2 regions of the Leuconostoc citreum genome follow, and region 1 is predicted to be linked to the other one. Evidence: predicted binding sites of a transcription regulator. Region 1 holds the regulator's gene; the other holds the start of a gene.
The links. Region 1 encodes LexA, which represses DNA repair genes until DNA is damaged. Its sites were predicted from a motif close to CNAACANNTGTTNG; they were not measured.

Region 1 (7,179 bases):
AACGTTTTGCAAGATTATTCGTGAAACCACCGTAAAAATAACCATCTGCCGTATACAGCACGTAAAAATAGTAGTGTGCCATCATGACCATGACGTACCATATAAAATATCAGATACTGCTTTGGTATAGTTATTTTCCGATGTATAAGCAATGATTGGCGGCATAATCCGCACACCACCAGGTCGTCCTGATTTAATGGCTTCAATTAAAACCATATTGGCTTCACGATTTGCTTTACCATAAACAAACTGGATACGCTTAATCATCAATTTTCTGCTAGCAAAAGCAGCAAAAATATCCGCTAATCTATCTGGTCTATGAACCATGTAAAATTTACCGTTATTTTTCAGTAATTTATTCACGACTTGAGCTAAGCCTGGCAAATCAATTGTCAGTTCATGTCGCGCCAACTGGTAATGCTTATCGTGATTTGTTTTAGTTGTCTCATTTAATGGAAAATAAGGCGGATTAGATAACACAGTCTCCACCGAACCTGGCTGAATATCTTCAAATATAGTTTTCATATCAGATTCAATGACTGAAACCCGTTGCGTCAACTCATTCATCGCAATACTACGTTTCGCCATGTCTGCCAGTTCTGGCTGTATTTCGACTAGAGCCAACTTGCCAGTAACTTTAGGGGCGTAAAATAAGCCAACAGCCCCTGTCCCAGCACCAAGGTCAACCGTCAAGCCTGTCCCTTTGCCTTTCACATCAGCAAAATGGGCTAACAATACTGCATCCAAAGAATAAGAAAACATATCTGGATTTTGAATAATATTTATTTTTTGTGATGGCAAACCATCAATTCGTTCGCCTTCTTTAAGAATTGGTTGAATCATTGTTTTTTTCTCGCTTTATCGTGTAAAATGGGTAGATAGTTTATGAGGTGAATAAATAATGAAATTTTATGATTTTCTGCGTATTATTGCAGTTGGTATCGTGTGGGCGGTAACCGGTCGCATTAAATATATGAATAAAGATCGCATCCCGACCGATGATAACTATATATTAGTCGGCCCACATCGTACTTGGTGGGATCCGGTATGGTATGCGATTGCTGCCTATCCGAAGCCTTTCATTTTCATGGCTAAAATCGAGTTATTCAAATTCAAACCACTGGCTTGGTTAATTAAATCCGCAGGCGCTTTTCCGGTTGATCGCAATAATGTTGGTCCAAGTGTCATTAAAACACCTGTTAGAGAACTGAAATCAGGTAACCGCTCATTAATTATGTTCCCGTCAGGATCACGGCATAGTGACGATTTAAAATCCGGCACGTTAGTTATTGCTAAAATGTCAGGCAAAGCCATTGTGCCAGCCGTTTACCAAGGACCTGTAACATTTGGTCAACTATTTAAGCGTAATAACACGACAATCAATTTTGGTGAACCCATTGTCATTGACCGCAAAGATAAGTTAGACAAAGAAAACATTACCAAATATACCGTTAAGATTCAAGCCGCTTTCGATCAATTGGATGCTGAAGTTAATCCTAACTGGCGTTATATCGACCCTAAACGTGAAAAAAAATAAGCCAAATGGCTTATTTTTTTTGTGACTGTTCACTTTGTTGTTTCATTTGTGCCATCATTTGGTTGAGCTTTTTCTGTGATGGCTTTTGACCCATTGACATCATCATCGACTTCATCATTTCCTCTGAAATTGGTGGATTCTTTGCCAAATAACTCTTCATTGAGTTACGCGCGACAAAGAAACCAATGACAAGTCCAATAACTAGCCCTAAAACAAAGATTAAGATTCCAAATCCTAAATTCATGGTTCAACAACCCCTTAATAAAATGTCTATGAGTTATTATAGCATAAAGTTGCGATTGATAAAGTCGTTCTTTACAAAGATAGCGCACAATTTCTGACAATAATGTGCCGAATTTTTCGAAAAAACGAACAAACGTTTGATTAATTATTTTATTTTAGTTATAATGAAATTACATTAAACTACGTTTAGTAAGGATTAAACCCATCATGGCAATTCAGGAAAGCAAACAAATTCAAGTTTTAAGATTTATTCACGAAGCTCAGCTAAATAATGGTTATCCCCCAACCGTGCGTGAAGTTGGTGAAGCTGTGGGGCTTTCTTCATCCTCAACCATTCACGGTCACATTGAAAGATTGGTCAAAAAGGGTTATCTGTTAAAGGATGCTTCAAAGCCGCGCGCTCGAGCAATTGAAGTGACTGATTCTGGATTAGAGGCACTTGGTGTATCAACAACACCGGGTCGAATTCCAGTTCTTGGTCAGGTAACTGCTGGCGCACCGATATTAGCAGTAGAAGAAGAAGCTACTGAATTTTTCCCAATTCCTGATAATTTGATGCAATTTGATGGCGATATGTTTATGTTGAATGTTCGTGGTAATTCAATGATTAACATTGGTATCCTAGATGGTGACAAGGTCATTGTCAGAAAACAAGATAATGCTGATAACGGTGATGTTGTTGTTGCCATGAATGACGATGACGAAGCCACAGTCAAGCGTTTTTTCCGCGAAGCAGATCATTTCCGTTTACAACCAGAAAACGATGCGATGGCGCCAATCATCCTTAAACAAGTTGCTATATTAGGTAAAGTTATTGGCTTATACCGAGATGCTATTTACTAATAACAAATAAAAAAGCTGACATGGCTTTAAAGCCATGTCAGCTTTTTTATTATGCCCAAGTTTCAGGACTTTTTTGCCAATCAGTTAAAGTTGCTAACTGTGATTGATTTAAGTCACCACGAGCAATGGCTGCATGAACTAATTGCGAATAGGTTGTTAATGACTGAAAAGTTAAGTTTTCCGCCGAAAAATTAGCGATGCCGGCTGGCAATTCATAAGAGAAAATCGACACAACGCCAAGAACGTTGGCGCCTTCTTGGCGAACAGCTTTAACTGCACCCAAAACTGAGCCACCCGTCGAAATTAAATCATCAATCAAGACAACATTTTTACCCTTTACTTCAGCTCCTTCTGTCTGTCTACCAGCACCATGATCTTTTGGCTTGGAACGGACATAAATCATCGGTTTATCTAACCCTTCAGCAACCCAAGCCGCATGAGGAATACCGGCCGTTGCAACACCACCAATAATGTCAGCATCAGGATAGTATGATTGAATTAATTCAGCTAAACCTTTGAAAATATTTTGGCGTACCGCTGGAAAACCAATCGTCATACGATTATCCGTATATATTGGGCTTTTAATGCCAGAGGCCCAAGTAAATGGTGATTCTGGTGAAAATTTTACGGCCCCAATGGCTAATAAATCATTGGCTACTTGTTCTGCATAGTTTGTCATATTCTTAGTCCTTACACCATTCTTGTAAAACACGTTGGTAGGCTTCTAGTGGTGATACCGCTTGCGTAATTGATCGACCCACAACTAAGCCAGTCGCGCCATGATGACGCGCTTTTTGTGGTGTTGTAACACGTCTTTGATCACCATTATCATCGCCTAGCAGACGAATACCTGGTGTAATTCGTACAAATGACTGACTCGTTACTGCCTGAATAGCTTTGGCCTCTTCAGGTGAACTAATCGTACCGTCAACACCCACCTGAAAAGCCATAGCAGCTAAATGGGTCACTGTATCAACTAAACTTGCCTGTGTCAACTGTGTTGCTTGCATTTCCGACTCTGAAAAAGAAGTCAATTGAGTCACGGCCAGCAACTTCATGCTATCAGGCTTATTAGCTACTGCCGCCGCCATCATACGTGCACCACCTGAAGCATGAATCGTTAAATATTGAATATCTAATTTTGAAATGCTTGCAACTGCTCGACCGACCGTATGTGGTATGTCATAAAGCTTTAGGTCCAAAAAGATTGTGTACCCTTGCTGGCGTAACTCATTAACAAATGTTGGCCCTTCTGCATAGAAAAGTTCCATACCGACTTTTAAAGCTGGCTTATTAGTCAAACTGTCAAATTGTTTCAAAAATTTTCTGACAGCAAAGGCATCTGGAAAGTCTAACGCAATAAATACTGGTTCTTGCTTCATATTTATTCCTTTCGCTACGGCGAGTTAAATGATAAAACGACTACTTTTTGAAAGTTTTGGTGACTTCTTCAACATTAGAAAAACCATACTTATCTAAAGCACTTGGCAACTCACGAATAATGTCTGCCATTACTTGATGATTACCTGCTAAAGCTGTACCAATTTGCACAGCACTAGCACCAGCCATCATTAACTCTAGCGCATCATCGACGGTACTCACACCACCAACTCCAATTACTGGAATACTAACTGTTTGAGCTGTCTCGTAAACAAAACGGACTGCAATCGGATGGACTGATGTTCCCGACATGCCACCAGTACCGCGTGCCAGTCGTGCTTGTCTGGTATTTAAATCTAAGCTCATACCGACAACCGTATTGATTAATACGATACCGTCAGCACCAGCCGTTTTAACTGCTTTAACAATAGGCTTAATATCAGTTACATTTGGTGACATCTTAGCATAAATGGGTAAAGTTGTTGCAGCGCGCATAGCATGAATAACTTCCGCAGCTGATTCCGCCGTCACACCAAAAGCCATACCACCACGGTCAACGTTTGGACAAGATAAATTCGCCTCAATAGCTGTGACTTGTTTTGTCGCCGTTAAGCGTTCTGTTAAAGCTACATATTCCCCGACTGTTTCACCTGCTACAGAAGCTAACACGGGTAAGGTTTTGTATTTCTCATGAATAGCTGGCAAAATGTCAGCAACAACTGCCTCAATACCAGGATTTGCGAGACCAACCGAATTTAAAATACCGCTTGGTGTATTGATAATCCAAGGTTGTGGATTACCTGCTCTGGCTGACATGGTCACCGTTTTTGTCACCAATGCACCAGTTTCTTCAATAGCATAACCTTTATCTTCAAGTCCAAAGAACACTGCACCTGATGAATTCATAATAGGATTTTTCAGGTCTAAACCAGGTAATTTTACAGCTAAGCGTTCTGACATCATCACTAACTCTCCTCATTTGTTTTCAAACTCCACACAATAGATCATCACAAGCTTATTTCATCTCGTTGACTGTGAAACTACGACTTTCCAGTACATCCAAAAAGGCACTAACTGTGTCCAATGCAGTAAATAATGGCACAGCATTTTCAATGGCTGCATTACGAATCAAGCGACCATCGGACTCAGCACGATCATCGGCTTGTGTTGTGTTGATCACCACCTGTAATCGTTGTGAACGTAACGCCGCAACAGAGTTGTTATCAGATTCCGCAATTTTGTCTAAAATGTCTACCGGTAAACTTTGTTCAGCAAAGTGCGCCCCTGTCCCAGATGTCGCAAATAAAGCGAAACCAAGATTATTGAAGCGCTTAGCTAAATTAATTGCTTCAGCCTTATCAGCATCAGCAACGGTAAACAAGACATTGCCATATTGTGGCACTTTAATATTAGAGGCAACGAATGCTTTGTATAAGGCTTTAGGTAAAGTCGTATCAGATCCCATGACTTCACCTGTAGACTTCATTTCTGGGCCAAGCAACGAATCTACATCAGGTAACTTTGTAAATGAGAAAATTGGTGCTTTTACGTGGACCATGTCGTCAGCAGGTATCAAACCTGTTTCAAAGCCCATATCTACTAATTTCTCCCCTAACATCACTCGTGTTGCCAATTGTGCTAATGGCAGATGCGTCACTTTTGAAATGAATGGGACTGTACGTGAGGCACGTGGATTGACTTCAATAACATACGCGGTATTATCATGAATAACAAATTGCACATTCATCAAACCAATTGTGTTCATGGCTTTTGCCAGATTAATCGCTGCTGCTGTCATTTCATCTTGTACTTTTTGAGATAAATACTGTGGCGGATAAACTGACATTGAATCGCCGGAATGTACACCAGCACGCTCAATATGTTCCATGATTCCTGGAATAACAGCTGTCTCACCGTCGGACAACACATCAACTTCCGCTTCCTGTCCAACCAGATAAGAATCAATCAATACAGGATGGTCATTAGAAACCTTCACAGCACGCTGCATATAGTCTTGTAACTCATCATCAGATGACACGATTTCCATAGCACGGCCACCTAAAACATAAGATGGTCGAATCAAAACTGGATAACCAATAGCCTGTGCAGCGTTCAGTGCACCATCGACTGTTGTCGCCGTCTTACCAACCGGTTGTGGCAACGCAAGCGTCTTGATAACTTGGTCAAAGGCCTCGCGATCCTCGGCACGGTTCAAATCATCAACTGTTGTTCCAAGTATGTTTACGCCATTTTCTTCAAGCGGTTGCGCCAAATTAATGGCAGTTTGTCCACCGAATTGGACAACAACACCAAGTGGTTGTTCCAAGTCAATAACATTTAAAACATCTTCTAATGTCAGTGGTTCAAAATAAAGCTTGTCTGAGATTGAAAAATCGGTTGATACAGTCTCAGGGTTAGAATTCATGATAATGGCTTCATAACCAGCGCGTTGAATGGCTTTCACCGCATGAACCGTGGCATAATCAAATTCGACACCTTGACCAATACGAATTGGTCCGGAACCTAAAACAATGACAGATGGTTTCTTTGAACGTACAGATTCATTCTCACGTTCGTAAGTTGCATAAAAATAAGGTGTTTGGGACTCAAATTCTGCAGCAACCGTATCGACCATCTTATAAACTGGCAGAACATTAGCATCATGACGTTGTTTGCGAACCTCAGCAGCCGTTTGACCCCAAAGTCCAGCAATTGTCGCATCAGCAAAACCATTTTTCTTTGCATAAAGTAGATAATCGATATCTCCCACATGGGTTGATAAATCGCGTTCAATTTCAACAACGCGAGATACTTTATCTAAGAAAAATTCATCAATTTGCGTCTTAGCATGAATCGTTTCAATACTAACGCCCCGTCGCAATAAATCCGCAATCATAAACAAACGGTCATCACGAGCTGGCATCAAAGCCGATAATAGCGCTTCGTCTGACAACTCATCAAAAGTTAAGTCGTTCAAACCGGTCACGCCAATTTCAAGTGAACGAACAGCTTTTAACATAGCTTCTTCCATGTTACGCCCAATCGCCATGACTTCACCAGTTGCTTTCATTTGTGTCCCAAGTCGCCTATCTGCGGTAGCAAACTTGTCAAATGGCCAGCGTGGAATTTTGAACACAACATAATCTAATGCCGGTTCAAACTCTGCTTTTGTTGTG
Region 2 (7,179 bases), 290 kb from region 1:
AATTCACTGATTTAACTGTTATTCCTCATGTTGGTGAAATTTCTTTTATCCACCAACTCATCTCAAAAGATGACAAAATTGTGGTTAAGCATTCTGTAGAGTTTGTTCCGGATAATCGTCTTGAGACCTTTGAAGATAGCCGATTTGTTGGAAAAATATTTAAAGACGTACCAAATTCAGTATTTGGATTAGTAAAGGCAGCTAATGAATTATAATTTCCCTTCCGAATTTGATCAACAATCAGATAAATCAATAGGTTATTCTTTCATCAGAGTTTATAATCTTTGGCATAAAAGAATAAAGAAAGCGCTTAGTGAGGTTGGTTTGACACACCCTCAGTTTATCGTTTTGACTAGCTTATCCTTTCTAATTAATAACCAAGAAAAAGTGAATCAAGTAGATATAGCAAACGCTACTAATATAGATGTTATGACCATTTCCACTATTGTAAAGAATCTTGAAAAAAAGGGCTTTGTGACAAGGAATATTTCGCATACTGATACAAGAGCAAAATTGATTACTTTAACAGATAATGGACATTTTTTAGTCGAAAAATCTGTTCCAATTGTTGAAAATATTGATAAAGAATTTTTTGGTAGTTTAAATGATCAAACGTCAACTTTTAATAATTTACTTTTGGATTTAATTAAAGGAAGTTTATTACAGTGATTGTAGACAATTGTATTAAGTTAGGCATTAAGCGATATACCTATATATGGCTAATGGCGCGTTGATTACTCTAGTTGTTTGTGTTGATAAAAACAGCACAAAAAATAACCGTTATCTTTCCCAAGATAATGGTTATTTTTTCTAATGATAATATGATTACTTTCGAAAGTGTTTTGCTATGATTTGTAGTTCGCGCTATGGCTTTTTGATTTTATATTACAGTATTCGTTGTAAAAAAATATTGACGCTATATTAAATAAAAAAGCTGACCTGGGAGTTAGTCAGCTCTTTAATGGGAGAGAATGGAAATAAATTGTGGAAGAGAGATAGTCATGTCTAACTGACTATAACTACATTATAAAGCTACAAAGTTAACTGAAAATAAAAAAGAATTACTTCTTGCTAAAGGGAACGTTTGTTCGTATAATAAAAGAAGAGTCTATTAGTTATTTGAGGTTATAACAATGATTGCAAATAAAGAACCATTAGCCATATCCGAGTACAATTATCTGAGTGAAACAAGACGCGTGTTCATGCTGATTGATTCCAAAAGTTTCTACGCTAGTGTTGAAAGCGTGAAACGCGGACTTAATCCATTAAAGTCTTTCTTGGTGGTGATGTCTGAACAAGCAAATACTAATGGTGGGCTAGTCTTAGCAGCATCACCAACGGCCAAAAAGCAGCTAGGAATCACTAATGTCATGCGACAAAGAGACTTACCTCAAGACCAACGACTCGTCATTACCCATCCAAGAATGAATCTATATATTCAAGAAAATTTAAAAATAAACCAGATTTATCGCGAGTACACCACTGAAGATAAGGTATTACCTTACTCGATTGATGAATCTATTCTTGATTTAACGGAGACCTGGGGATTTTTTGGTTCAACACCAGAACAAGTTGCACGTCAGATTCAAGAACGGGTCAGAAAGGAAACCGGTATTTATTTAACGATTGGCATCGGCGATTCGCCTGTCTTGGCCAAAATTGCGCTTGATATAGAAGCTAAGCATGACAAGCAACTCATGGGTGTATGGCATTATGATGACGTGCCCAATAAATTATGGCCAATAACCAAGTTGAATGATATTTGGAGCATTGGCAATCGAACAGCAGTGAAACTAGACAAAATGGGCATTCATTCGGTTTATGATATAGCTCATCAAGATCCTTATTTTTTCCGAGCTAAACTTGGTATTGTTGGTGAACAACTGTATGCTTTGTCTTGGGGCATAGATCGTACTGAATTGACAGATGTCATTGTCCCCAAAAGCAAATCTTATAGTAATTCGCAAGTTTTACCAAGGGACTATCATAAGCGTGATGAGATTGAAGTGGTAATCAGAGAAATGGCTGATCAGGTAGCTTCCAGAATCCGCTCACACAAAAAACAAACCTCATTAGTTAGCCTCTTCATTGGTTATTCATTTGCTGAAGCTGAAAAGCAGCATTCGCATGGTTTCAGGAAGCAATTACGGATACAGCCAACTAATGACACTCGAAATTTGATGCAGATCATGATCACATTATTTGAAAAATATTGGCAAGGCGAAGTCATTCGCAACATTGGTATCGACTATGGTGGATTAGTTGATGATGTTGGGGTGCAGCTTGATTTGTTTAGTCAGCCGGAAAAACAAATTAACAGTAATAAAATTGATAAAGTAGTTGATGAACTACGAAAACGATTCGGCACAACTGCTATCATGCGTGCAATGTCGAAAACAGAAGGGGCAACAGCCATTAATCGTGCCACTTTAGTCGGTGGACACAATGGCGGAAACAGTTATGACTAGAAAGGGAAATATTATGAAACAAGCAGTTTTTTTGATATTAGATGATTATGCAGATTGGGAAGGTGCTCACTTATCAAGCATGCTTAATCAAGCTGAAGAGTGGAAAGTAAAGACGGCTTCGATCAACAAGGAAGTACCTTCAATCGGCGGTTTTAGAACAGTTGTTGATATAACGATAGATGAAATCCCAGAAAATATTGACCTCTTGATTTTAATTGGAGGGAACTCTTGGGCTATAGAGAATGAAGAATTATATCATTTATTAGAAAAACGTCTTTTGAATGGTCAACCTGTTGGGGCAATTTGTGGAGCAGTTGATTATTTAGCAAAAAAAGGACTTTTGAATAACTTTAAACATACTGGAAATTCTGTTTATCTTTGGAAAGAGTATACCGACTATAACAATCAACAACATTTCTTAGAAAAACAATCAGTTCGAGATCAGAATCTAGTAACTGCTAATGGCACAGCATCACTAGATTTCGCATTCGAGGTTTTACAAATGATTAATTTCAAAGACACAGCATCTATTGAAAAAGAAATTGCTTTACAGAAACTAGGATTTTATGAGTATTCTAAAAAATACGGTAATCCTTTTACATAAACTTTGGTGAGAGAACATATGAATGACGATTTTAAAAATACAGTAAACAACTATTTTAAAAATGATTATCGAGAACGCGGCAAAATTAAGTGGAATGGTTACTTTCTGTCAGATCATACTGCACTCCTAAATAATGACGAAAAAAAGAGACATACTGTAAACAAAAGATTACCAAGAATGCCTCTAAAAGAAATTAAGCATCAATTGCAGTTTGCCACCACAAATTATTTATTAACGACTGTTCAGACAGACACACAACATGCCGATGGTGATATGTTACCTAATATCACCGGCTTGGTTTCTGGCTTTACTGACCGTGGTGTTGTTATTGATCAACAACAAATTCTCTTCGAAGATATTAGAGCAGTGGTAATTTCCAATGACTGAGTTAGACAAAATTGTCCAAGATATTGCTAAGTTGTTTACTAAGCAAAAGAATACGTTATATGCTGTCCGTATCATATATGAACCGTACAGCGATGAAGTTAATATCTTCTTTGAATACCATAAAATAGGGTTTGCAACAACTTCCAAACAGGTGGGTCGCTTAAATGGCAGCTATCGAGAAAAATTAAGCGTCATCAAGCAAGAATTGCAACAGCGTACCAAATTAACCGTGACAACTAATTAAGGTATCTATCTATTGTCTACTTTAGGCAGAGATATTGTTTCTTGTTTAAGCGGACAAAACTTATGATAACGATAGTTGGCTACCAGGTGTTATAACCGAATCAATACTGGAACCGTAATATTAAACCACTGAGCTAGTCTTACTCGTGAGCGAATGGTAATTTGGTCAGGCGCATAGCGTCGACTGAGTTCTGCCGCGATTAGAACAGCTTTGCCTGGTTCAGGTAAAGCGTCATGACGACGATGGTTATCATTTTTATAACGTTTAAGGTATTGCTGGTAATTCATAGCCGTTCCTTTCTGTGGCGTTATCTTGATATATGATAAAATAGTGGGGTTGGTAAGAGGCGTCTTATCAACCATGCGCTCTGGGTCTTGGATAGCTTTATCCAAGGCCTTTTCTTATGCTCTTAGTTTTTCTTCAATTGCCTTGCTACTAATAAAGAAAGCAACGAAATAATTAAAATGACGAGAATTAATATTAAGATTTCAGTTAATTGTGTGACACCGATCCAATGAATCATCAATACCAACGTTAATATTGATAGGTAAAATGCCCAAAAATTGATGATATGGCCCGTAAAAAGAATCACTAAATATATCAAGTAACCTAAAATGTGGCCAAATAACCAACAGACAAACATTGCTAATAAGCATAAACAAAAAATTAACATAGTTCAACCTCCATCAAGCAACTTGCTGCGTACATAAAACAAAAAGGTTTTTTGTGACAGAAGGATAGTTTAATAAATTTTTAACGCCATAGTGTGTTTGTGTATAAGCACAGACTAAATACCCAAAATACCAATCATGACCCGATTCAGATAAGCCATTAGGATGGGCCATTAATAGATGATTCAAACGTCTTAATACCCGTGGTCCAAACACTTTGTCTTCTAAAATTTCTTGAGCTAGACATGGGTAAGTAGGCTTACCGTTAATTTCAACTGTTGGTAGTGCCTCAAAATTTGATTCGACTGCTATGTTTTTTCTGTTCATAATAATGTTTGTCCTTTATTTTTGTTTGGCCCGTTTGAATCCAGCATCGCAAAACTTTCAAGGCTGGTTTTTTGAAAGCTAAACTCAGAATGAAATAAAAACCGACGATGGTGATTACAACATAGAGCATTGTGCCATTAATGACCATTAAAATAACATCCAGGCTGATAATGAGTGCGGCAATGCTGGCAATGAACTGAGTAAGATGAGTCATAATCATGATAGTCCTCCTGAGAATCGAATCTCTATGTACCCAACCAGGCAAAACCTTTTTCCTGTCGGCCCTGCCTGAGATTGGTGTGTTATTTCGTTTTGACGAAGAACATGCGCCACAAGCAGAGCTTAATAAAAGGGTGAGCAGAGCGAATTTACGCAGCCCTTTTATTATGTTCTAGTGCTTGTTGCTGTGGTAAAACCACCACAGCTTACAAGTCACTGGTTGTGGCACACTGTTTGACTCAAAGCGAAGTGGCACCCATGAGCTTGGGCAGGCGAGCGAAGCGTGTTCGATCCCGCTTGCGGGTCTGGGGAACATGGCGAAAAAATTCACCATAGTTATTCATCGTCATGACGTCTGGCATTATTAACCACGCCCGCAATGTAATATCCAATTATCATGATTAACACGAGAATAACAATCAATTTCAAAGTGAAAACATATAGCGCTATATCAAGACTTCTTTCATTAAATTTGTTCGAATTCAGTAGCAAATTCATTACGTATTGCTTGAATTTCATTGGCAGTTAAGTCATCTGAACCTAATACCACTTTTTCATCACGATACATTTGTCTGTCGATTTCTATTGCTTTCTCTAGCTGTTTTTCCAATATTTCCATATATTTAACGGTAACGATTGACACTTTGATCTCCTTAATTAGTTACTCTAAGCGTGATATGTTTATTATCGGTCAATTCTTGCAAAATAAACGAGCTTAAACGTCTGGCTCCTGTTGATTATCCATATAGTAAGTCAAACCATTTTCTTCAACTTGGTTAAACATTTGCACGTAAGACTTATCAATAATATGCTTTTGTTTGTTTAATTCAAACTGTGACCAAGTAAATTCCATTGCCTGATATTGACTGGCTGTAATACTACTTGGTTTAACATTCGTATCAAGGCATAGTAGGGCTTGATAGAATAATTTAGGACTCTCTTTTTGCAAAGCTTGCAAAGTATTAAAGATAGTTGACACAATTGATACACTCACATTTGCTTCAATTAACTCTTCAAAACCTTTGCCCAATTGCTTTTTATAATGACTAGTAGGCACCTTAGTTTCATTGTAGTTAAAGGTCATGTCTGTCATAGCTTGCGCCATTTTAGCTAAGGGTAATTTTGAAAAATCATCATAATATTGTCGTGTCATACTTGGTTACCGTCCTTATCAATTTGTATCAATTCAACATCTTGTCCATAGCGTTCTTGTAAGACAGTGTGTGTATGCCCCAAAATGAAGTTATCATTTCGCTTGATACCATATATTTCAAAGTGAACAGGATAACCACCGGTCATAACGATTGTTTTGTCGGTACTGGCATAACGTCTGGTGTGTCCGTTAATGAGCGTTTCTAGGCGTACGTAAAATAACTTCATGTGAGTTCTCACTTTCCTGACGGCTGATGTGTCGTCTTTTTAATTCTTATTGCGTTGTGAACGGACAAACTAGAACAGGCTAGGGCGGGTTTGCAAGGTTCGCAAAGCGACACGTAGTGCTTGACCTTGCAAATTTAGCCCCAAATCTTAGGTCTTTAGACCTTAGATTTGCTTAGCTTGTTAAAGTTTTGGTAGTCACAAAAGCAAGAATGAAACAGATTAAACAGCCAGCAGGGAACATAAAAACCACGCAATATTAAGCTAGAACTGCTTAATATTGCGTGGTTTTCTTTGAACCCCCAATGTACTTGATTGGTGTGGTATTAACCACGCCTGTCAAGTGCATGTCCGGGGGTCTGGGGGCATGACCTAATGCTCAAATATTTCCGTTCCACTTTTTGTAACATATTTATTTCTTGTTATAGTGACTGTGTTATCTAACAAAAAAGGAGTCCACTATGGCTAAAAAATCAATCAAAGCACTCATAAATGAAGCAAATCAACGCTTAGATCAACTTGACCAACAAGCAAAATCTATTCAAGACGAGAAGAAAAAAGTTCGTCAAGACCTAAAAATTCTTAATGATCAACTGGTCACTCAATTGGGTCGTCAATTATTGACCAAGTTCAACCTAGAAGAAGATAATCCAGAAGCGATTGATGCGGCTTTTGCCAAACTCGACAATTTACATGACTCTGATCGAGGCGGTGCGTCATGAGAATAAGTAAAGAAGAACGTGCGCAATTAAAGAAATTACCTATACAAGGCTATTGTGACTGGAAAGGCATAGCTTATAACAAAACATCCTCTAGTGAACTCAGGATGATTGATCATGACAGTTTAGTTGTGCGACCTAAATTGAACCTTTTTGTTTGGAA

Region 2: FGL72_RS04550 (Y-family DNA polymerase) is a predicted target of LexA. The motif match lies at 1,078-1,091, and genes of this name have one in related genera.

What each region holds. Positions count from the first base shown of each region.
Region 1 covers NZ_CP042410.1:617,251-624,429, reverse strand. Annotated here, with positions in the region: gene FGL72_RS03085 (GIY-YIG nuclease family protein) at 1-82, opposite strand, end outside; gene FGL72_RS03080 (tRNA1(Val) (adenine(37)-N6)-methyltransferase) at 82-843, opposite strand; gene FGL72_RS03075 (lysophospholipid acyltransferase family protein) at 902-1,537, shown strand; gene FGL72_RS03070 (YneF family protein) at 1,548-1,781, opposite strand; gene lexA (transcriptional repressor LexA) at 1,988-2,623, shown strand; gene pyrE (orotate phosphoribosyltransferase) at 2,673-3,302, opposite strand; gene pyrF (orotidine-5'-phosphate decarboxylase) at 3,307-4,005, opposite strand; gene FGL72_RS03050 (dihydroorotate dehydrogenase) at 4,046-4,966, opposite strand; gene carB (carbamoyl-phosphate synthase large subunit) at 5,019-7,179, opposite strand, start outside.
Region 2 covers NZ_CP042410.1:903,176-910,354, reverse strand. Annotated here, with positions in the region: gene FGL72_RS04560 (SRPBCC family protein) at 1-215, shown strand, start outside; gene FGL72_RS04555 (MarR family winged helix-turn-helix transcriptional regulator) at 205-669, shown strand; gene FGL72_RS04550 (Y-family DNA polymerase) at 1,134-2,468, shown strand; gene FGL72_RS04545 (type 1 glutamine amidotransferase family protein) at 2,482-3,072, shown strand; gene FGL72_RS04540 (hypothetical protein) at 3,091-3,459, shown strand; gene FGL72_RS04535 (hypothetical protein) at 3,452-3,703, shown strand; gene FGL72_RS04530 (hypothetical protein) at 3,793-4,095, opposite strand; gene FGL72_RS04520 (hypothetical protein) at 4,390-4,701, opposite strand; gene FGL72_RS04515 (hypothetical protein) at 4,664-4,921, opposite strand; gene FGL72_RS09725 (hypothetical protein) at 5,387-5,563, opposite strand; gene FGL72_RS04510 (hypothetical protein) at 5,636-6,073, opposite strand; gene FGL72_RS04505 (hypothetical protein) at 6,070-6,300, opposite strand; gene FGL72_RS04500 (hypothetical protein) at 6,759-7,019, shown strand; gene FGL72_RS09855 (toprim domain-containing protein) at 7,016-7,179, shown strand, end outside.